DNA from 2 places in the Nonomuraea polychroma genome. Region 2 is predicted to be linked to the other one. Evidence: riboswitches for the same ligand, from Rfam matches in the RefSeq annotation. Region 2 holds a riboswitch; the other holds the start of a gene.
The links. A riboswitch is a leader RNA that binds a small molecule or an ion and turns the genes downstream of it on or off. The one in region 2 is predicted to bind thiamine pyrophosphate.
Positions count from the first base shown of each region.

Region 1: it holds a riboswitch for thiamine pyrophosphate, as region 2 does, so the genes downstream of both, EDD27_RS48150 (TenA family protein) here and EDD27_RS44175 (purine-cytosine permease family protein) in region 2, are expected to answer to the same signal.

Region 1 covers NZ_SAUN01000001.1:10,339,985-10,344,004, reverse strand. Annotated here, with positions in the region: gene EDD27_RS48165 (M28 family metallopeptidase) at 1-624, opposite strand, end outside; gene EDD27_RS48160 (DNA polymerase domain-containing protein) at 745-1,704, opposite strand; gene EDD27_RS48155 (histidine phosphatase family protein) at 1,728-2,336, shown strand; TPP riboswitch at 2,354-2,449, shown strand; gene EDD27_RS48150 (TenA family protein) at 2,438-3,112, shown strand; gene EDD27_RS48145 (maleylpyruvate isomerase family mycothiol-dependent enzyme) at 3,116-3,748, opposite strand; gene EDD27_RS48140 (MarR family winged helix-turn-helix transcriptional regulator) at 3,814-4,020, shown strand, end outside.
Region 2 covers NZ_SAUN01000001.1:9,577,797-9,581,816, reverse strand. Annotated here, with positions in the region: gene EDD27_RS44185 (sensor histidine kinase) at 1-177, opposite strand, end outside; gene EDD27_RS44180 (methylated-DNA--[protein]-cysteine S-methyltransferase) at 275-850, shown strand; gene EDD27_RS44175 (purine-cytosine permease family protein) at 813-2,147, opposite strand; TPP riboswitch at 2,138-2,251, opposite strand; gene EDD27_RS44170 (rhodanese-like domain-containing protein) at 2,292-2,615, opposite strand; gene EDD27_RS44165 (winged helix-turn-helix transcriptional regulator) at 2,612-3,046, opposite strand; gene EDD27_RS44160 (MFS transporter) at 3,122-4,020, shown strand, end outside.

The DNA.
Region 1 (4,020 bases), 760 kb from region 2:
GAACGCCTCGGTACGCCCCGGCTGGCCCTCGTTGAACACGATGATCCCGGTCGCGCCCGCCGCGGCCGCATTCTGGATCTTGGTGACGAACGCGCATGTGCCGCGCTGGACGAGCGCGATCCGTCCCGCCACGAACCCGGCGAAGTCGGACGCCTCGCAGCCACTGGTGGAGCTCGGCGTCGGCGCGGGCGGCAGTGTCAGGTCCACGCCCTGGACCTGGGCGGTCACGTCACCGGACGGGGAGGGCTGGAAGGTGAAGAAGTCCTCGTTGGGGACGTAGGCCTTTGGGGTGGGCGCGGTCAGATTGAGCGTGGGCGCCGTCTTCTCGCTCCAGCTCTCGACGAAGTTGATCGGATTCAGCGTGACCTTGTAGCCGGCCCTGCGCAGCTTGTCCGCCACGTAGTCGCGGGAGGCGTCGTAGCCGGTGGTGCCGGCCGCGCGGTTGCCCCCGTTGGCGGTGGCGATGTCCTGCAGGGCCTGAAGGTGCTTGTGCACGTTCGTGCCCTTGACCTGCTGGACGAGCAGCTTGGCGAAGGCGTCGTCGAGCCCGCCGGCGTTGGCGGGCGTCGCCAAGGCGAGCGGCAAGGCGAGCGCGGAGATGAGTGCGATGACGAATCTGCGCATGCGGGGTACTCCCTAGGGACAGAAAGGCGAGTAATGTCCCCCCGAGCCTCGCCCGAACGCGACACTAACCCGGCTCCGCACCGCCGGGAATGCCTACCAATAGACCAAATTCAGGGACTTTCACTCCGCGGCGCGGCGCGCGCGACGGAGCTCGGCGCGGCGCTTGCCCTCGTGCATCGCCTGCACGCGGGCGATCGGGATCGTGTGCCCCTCCTCGATGAGGTCGGCGGGCAGCCGCTGCGGCGCGGGCATGGCCTCCGCCCACGGGTCGGCGTCCTTGAGCAGCCCGGCCGCGGTGTGCACGGTGAAGTCGCCCGGCGCCACCCGGTCGAGGTCCGACCAGAGCACCGGGAAGGACACCGGCACGCCGGGACGCACGCGCGGACTGTAGGCGGCCACGACCGTGGCGCCGCCTGCCCGGGTGGAGTCGATGAACACCTTGCCCGCACGGTCCTCGCGGATGAACGCCGTGGTGGCCAGCGCCGGATCCACCCGCTCGGCGCGCGCGCCCACCGCGCGGGTGGCCGCGGCCAGGTCGTCCACGGCGGTCCCCGCCGCCACGGGCACGAACACGTGCACGCCTTTGGCTCCGCTGGTCTTCACCGCGCCCGCCAGCCCCGCCTCCTCCAGCGCCTGGCGGACGAGGAACGCGGCGCGCACGGCCAGCCCGAAGGACTCGCTCCCCTCGGGCGGGTCGAGATCGAGCACCATGTGCGTGGGCTGGTCGCCGGCGAACAGCGACGGGTGATACTCGACCGCCCGCTGGTTGGCGAACCACAGCAGCGTCCGCCGGTCGTTGCACACCGCGTACGTCACCTGCCGGCGTGACGCCTCGGCCCAGACGGAGAACCTCTCCACCCATTCGGGGGCGTATTTCGGCAGGTTCTTCTGCATGAAGGGCTCCTGCCCGGGGCGTACCCGGATCACCGAGAGCGCCCGGTCGCGCAGGACCGGGAGGATGCGGTCGCCGACCGCGTCGAGGTAGTCGACCAGGTCACGCTTGGTCGCACCCGCCCCGTCGAACAGCGGCTGGTCGAGGTTGCTCAGGGCCACCCCGTCACGCGTCTCATCGCTGCTCACCCGCCTCACCATATCGGGGAAGAATGGGCGAGACCATGACCCGTTACCTCTACCTGGCCCGCCACGGCGAGGCCACCTCCGACGAACGATCCCTGACCGCGAACGGCCGCCGCCAGGCCACGCTCCTCGGCGAGCGGCTCAAGGACGTCCCCCTCTCCGCCATCCACCACGGCCCGCTCCCCCGGGCGACGCAGACCGCCCGCCTGATCGGCGCGCAGCTCCCCGGCGTCCCGCTGCGCGTTTCCGAGGCCGCCGGGGACTACATTCCCTACCTGCCGGCGAAGGAGGAGCTGCCCCCGGAGCACGCCGACCGGTTCCTCGGCTTTCTCCAGCAGTTCCCCGCCGCCGAAGACGATCTCACCGCCGAGGCCATGCGCACGTTCACGGGCCCGGTGACGGAGGGCCCCCGCCACGAGCTGGTCGTCACCCACAACTTCCTGATCGGCTGGCTCGTCCGCGCCGCGCTGGACGCCCCGAAGTGGCGCTGGCTCGGCCTCAACCACGGCAACGCCGCCCTGACCGTCATCCGGTACGCCCCCGACCGCCCCTCCTCGGTGCTCTTCTACAACGACATGGGGCACCTGCCCGCCGAGCTGCGCTGGACCGGATTCCCGCCCGAGCTGCGGGAGTGAGTCCCTGTTACAGTGAGGCCGTTGACGCGGGGTGCCCGGAGGCCCGGGCTGAGATCACACCCGTTGAACCTGCTCTAGTTCGCACTAGCGAAGGGACGTCGATGTTCTGCGACGACATGTGGCTGCGTACCGCCGAGCTGATGACCGCCATCCACGATCATCCCTTCAACGTCGCGCTCGGCGACGGCACACTCGACCGGGACCGGTTCGCGTTCTACATCGTGCAGGACGGCCGCTATCTGGAGGCGTTCTCCAAGGCCCTGGCCACGGCGTCGGCCCGGGCCACCGACCCGGCGGACGCGGCGTTCTTCGCGCAGAGCGCGCACACCGCCCTGGCCGCCGAGCGCCTGCTGCACGCCGGGTACGTCGAGGAGCTCGGCGCCGACGCGGCCGGGATCGCCACGTCGCCGACCTGCCTGGCGTACGCGTCGTTCCTGCAGGCCACGGCGCTCGCCGCGCCCTACCCGGTGCTGGCGGCAGCGGTGCTGCCGTGCTTCTGGATCTATCAGGACGTCGGCACGGCGCTGCTGCGGCGCACCGGCGACGTGCCGGACCATCCGTACCGGAAGTGGATCGACACCTATTCGGACCCGGGGTTCGCGGCCTCCGTCGCGCAGGCCAAGGCCATCGCCGACCGGCTGGCCGCCACGGCCGATCCGGCGACCAGGGATGCCATGGTGCAGGCCTACTGCACGGCGGCGGCGTACGAGTGGATGTTCTGGGACAGCGCCTGGCGGCGCGAGACCTGGCCGACGGCGGGGTGGCTCACCCCGTGACGGCTACCGCAGGCGGACCAGCAGCGCCGCCGTGCCCGCCCCGGTGAGGCTCGGCAGCGCGGCGGGGCGCCCGCTCAGCAGCAGGAGCAGCGCCTGGATGGGTCCCTCCACCACGTCGCCCTCCCCGACCGCCCAGTCCACGTCGGTGGCCACCAGCCGGAGCCCGCGTAGCCGCCGCTGCGGGTAGAAGGGGAAACCTCGTTCCCAGATGTGGGTGGCGCAGGCTCGGGCCGGGACGAGCGGCATGACACGCTCGAGGCCGAGCGGCACGGTGATGTCCTGGCCGTGGACGAGTGCGTCGAACAACGGGTCGAGCGGCTTGGTCGAGGGCGCCCGGCGGCGCGAGCCGGCCGACTCGCGCACCTGCGCGACGATCTCGCGGATCGGCAGCCTGGCGTGCCGCACCGCCGAGTCGTGAACCATGCGATCGAAGTTGCCGCGTGCCCGGACGAACTCGACCAGCCCCCACGCGAGGTTCGCCCGGGTGGCGAGTGCCAGGTGGGCGGCCACGTCCCGCACCCGCCAGCCGTCGCAGAGTGAGGGCCGCTCCCATTCCGCCGCCGGCAACGATTCGAGCAGGTCGGCCAGGCCGCGCCGCTCGATCTCGAGGGCAGCCCAGATCTTCTCCTGGTCCATCCCGCACTCCTCCGTTTGCTAAGGTGACCTTAATATAAGGCAGCCTTAGCAAAAGGAGAAGACCCATGGCCGCCACGCATCCGCCGCACGTCGTGGCCCTGCTCTACGAGGCATACCTGCGCCTGCAGAACGTCGTGCAGGCGGCCGGCAACGCGTACGACGCGAACGTCCGGCCCGCGCACTCAGCGGTGTTCTTCCACATGGAGCACGAGGGCATCCGGTTGAGCAGGCTCGCCGAGAAGGCCCAGATGACCCCCCAGGCCATGGGGGCG
Region 2 (4,020 bases):
CACGATCGGGGCCCTGCGCCCGATCATCTCCTCGGCCGTCCACCCGAAGAGCCGCTCGGCGGCCTCGTTCCAGACCAGCACACTCTGGTCCCTGTCGAGCGCCACGACGGCGTTGGGTGAGCTGGCGAGCACCGCGCGGGCGATCTCATCGTCACTACCGGCCCATTGGTCACCCACACCTCCATAGTGCCCGTGGCACGGGAGGTACGTCGGGCGATCCGTCCGATACGCTGCGGTCACGGCGATTTCTCTGTCGCGGGGAAGGGGTGGGGGCATGGCGAGCGGCGATCTGGATGCCCTGCTGCGGGTGACCTCCACCACCTATCGGGGCGAGACGCCACCGGACATCGCCTTCGGCACGTACGACGGCGCGCTCGGCCGGCTGGTGCTGGCGGTGACCGGCAAAGGCATCGCCGCCTGCTCCTTCGAGTCGGAGAACGCCGTCTTCGAGCTGCTCACCAGGCATGTGGGCAGGTTCATCGGCCCGGACGCGCGACGGCTCGACCCGGTGCGCAGAGAGCTGGACGCCTACTTCTCCGGCCGCCTGCGGGCGTTCGCCACGCCGGTCGACCTGACGCTGGCCACGTCGTTCGCGCGTACCGTGCTGCAGAAGACCATGGCGGTGCCGTACGGCACGACCACCACGCTGGAGGAGATCGGCGCGAGCATCGGCAGGCCGCGCGCGTTGCGGGCGATCGGCAACGCGCTGGCCTCCAACCCCGTCTGCGTGATCGTGCCGTGCCACCGTGTGGTGCGCGAGGACGGCGGCCTCGGCGACTACGCGGGCGGCCCGGCCGCCAAGCAGCACCTGCTCAACGTCGAGCAGCGCGCCGCAGCAGCAGGCCGATGAGCAGCGTCACGAGCGCGGCCACTAAGGCCCCGCCGAGCGCGCCGTTCATCCACGGCTCCCTGGTGAAGCCGATCAGCTCACGCGTCCGCGTCCAGAAGTCGTCCCACGCCGGCACGGTGGGGGTCGAGGTCGTCAGCCAGTAGGCGACGAAGCCCAGCACCCACGGCACCAGCATCGACCAGCGCGCGGGGGCGTTCTCCGCGGTGTTCCAGCGGTCGCCACGGGCGAAGACGAAGTAGTCCACGGCGAGGACGGCGAACATCGGCACGAACACCGCGCCGATCACGCCGAGGAACGCCCCGTAGGACGTGACGTCCACGACCAGCGCGATCGCGATGGTGAGCACCCCGATGGCGGTGGAGAAGACGCGACGGTCCACCCGCGGCATCAGGTTCTGCAGCGACACGGTGGTCGAGTAGACGTTGGCGAACGACTGATCGGTCTCGCGCAGCACCAGGATCGCGAAGAACAACGCGCCCACCGGCGCCGCCACGAACGGTCCGAAAACGGCCGTTCCGTCCGCAACCACGGCGTCCGCGCCCGCGATGGCCACCGCGTACACGCCCAGTCCCAGACAGGCGACCTGGGCCAGTGTGTAGCCGCCCACCACGCCGGTGAACGCGGCCTTGCTGGACCTGGAGTGGCGGGCGAAGTCTGCGGCCATGGGCACCCACGACACCGAGAGCGCGATCACGTAGTCGACGGCGGCGGGGAAGGCGGTCCAGCTCCCGCCGGTGTGCGCGGGCGCCTCGGACACGAGGAACCAGGTGAACCAGATCATGGACACGATCACGCCGATGGTGACGTACCGCCGGATCAGGCGGACCGCCCCGAGCGGCCAGATCGTGAGCGCCGTGGTCAGCACCCCGGCCACGATCACCCACACCTGGTACGGGACGCCACTGAAGATCGCGCTGGCGGCCTTGGCGATCACCCAGAGCTCGAACGCGCCCCAACCGAGCATCTGGACGATGTTCAGCACCGTTGGCACGTAGGACGCCTTGGCCCCGAAGAGCCCGCGCAACAGCACCATCGACGGCTGGCCCGTCTGGGTGCCGGGGATGGCGGACAGGCCCACCATGGCCGTGCCGATGAGGCTGCCGACCAGAGCGGCGGTGAGCGCGGCGATCAGGCTGAGCGGTGCGTTGCCAAGGGGGTCGAGCAGGTAGAGGGCTCCGGAGAAGCCCAGGAGGCTGACGCCGAGGTTCGCCCAGAGCGCGCCCTGGTCGAGGACACCGAGGGTCTTCGGGGGCGCGCCCTCAAGGGTCAGCGGAACTTCGTCGGCGACATGCGTCATCGCACACTCCCTACGCCGGCATTACCCGGACAGGTTCAGGCGGTCGGCAGCGGATGGATAGCTGCCCTCTCAGCCCGGCACCCCGAGCTCCCGCGACGATCTGAAATTAGCGCCCTCATCATGCCATAAAGGGCGAACTGCGCGTTAGGCCACGAAAGGTTGCTGTCCGGTCTCACTCACCATCGGGCGGCGCGCGGCCTCCCACGACTGCATGCCGCCACCGACGTTGACCGCGTCCCGCCCGAGCTGGTTGAGCCAGGCCGCGACCTGCAGCGACCGGCCGCCCACCCGGCAGACGACGTAGACCGTCCGGTCTCCGGGCACCTCGTCGACGCGCTGCTGGATCTGTGTCATGGGGATGTGCACGGCGGCAGGGGCGTGGCCGGCCACCCATTCCTCCTGCTCACGCACGTCCAGCAGGTAGGCGTCGTCGGGAAGCGCGCTGGCCTCGATTTCAGGAACGGTCATGCCTCCATCATCTCTTGCCGTGCGTCGTAGTCGGCACGGGCCGCCGCGATCTCCGCCTGGTGCTCCTCGGTCCAGGTGACCAGGGATTTGATCGTCTGGTGCAGGGTCCGGCCGAGCGGCGTCAGCGCGTAGTCGACCCTGGGCGGCACCACGGGGTGGACCGTACGGGACACCAGCCCGTCGCGCTCCAGGTGGCGCAGGGTCACGCTGAGCATGCGCTGGCTGACGCCGTCGATCTCGCGGCGAAGCTGCGAGAAACGCAGGCTCTGGCAGTCGAGCAGCGCGATGACCAGGAGCGACCACTTGTCCGCGATGCGGTCGAGTATCTGGCGGACCTCGCAGTCCTCGCGGGTGTCCCACTGCCGCACGTCGTAGTCGTCGTCCACGGTGCTGTCGCAGTAACTAAGTGATCTGAAAGTGCCGTCTTCCATGGCATCTCATGCTGGCCCAAGATGTGGACGGTTACAAGAGATAACCGACTGCCTATACGTAACCGGGGGTTTGTCATGCCTGCCCGTTCCTGGGGCATCCTCGCCGTCCTGTGCGGCGCCATCTTCCTCGAGGGCATCGACGTGGCCATGCTGAACGTCGCCCTCCCGTCCATCCGGGCCGACCTGGGGTTGTCCACGGGCATGCTGAGCGGGGTCGTGAGCGCGTACGTGCTCGGCTACGGCGGCTTCATGCTGCTCGGCGGCCGGGCGGCCGACCTGCTGGGCCGCCGCCGCATGTTCCTGCTCTGGCTCGGGGTGTTCCTGCTGTTCTCAGGGCTGGGCGGCTTCGCAGAGGAAGGCTGGGTCCTGCTGATCGCCCGCTTCGTCACGGGCGTGGCCGCCGCCTTCATGACCCCGGCCGGCCTCTCCTTGATCACCACGACGTTCCCCGAGGGGCGGCTGCGCAACCGGGCACTGCTGATCTACGCGGGGACGGCCGCGGGCGGCTTCGCGCTCGGCCTGGTGATCGGCGGCCTGCTGACGGCGCTCGGCTGGCGCTGGGTCTTCTTCGCGCCGGTCCTGATGTCAGCGGTGATCCTGGCCGTCGCGATCCCCCTGATCAAGGAGCCTGCCACCGCGGACCGGCCCCAGGCCACCGGGTTCGACCTGGCTGGCGCCGCGACCATCACAGGCTCGATGATGCTGCTCGTCTACGGCGTCGTGCGCCTGGAGCACCCGGCCGACGGATGGCCGCTGACCGTCGCGGCCTTCGCCGGCGGCCTGGCCCTGCTGGCGGCCTTCGCCGCCATCGAGCGCCGCTCCGCCAACCCACTGGTCCGCCTCGGCATCCTCGCGTCGGGCTCGCTGGTCCGGGCCAACCTCATGGCCGCCCTGCTGACCGCCTCGTTCTTCGGGTTCCAGTTCCTGGTCACGCTCTACCTGCAGGAGCTGCGCGGCTGGTCCACCATCCAGAC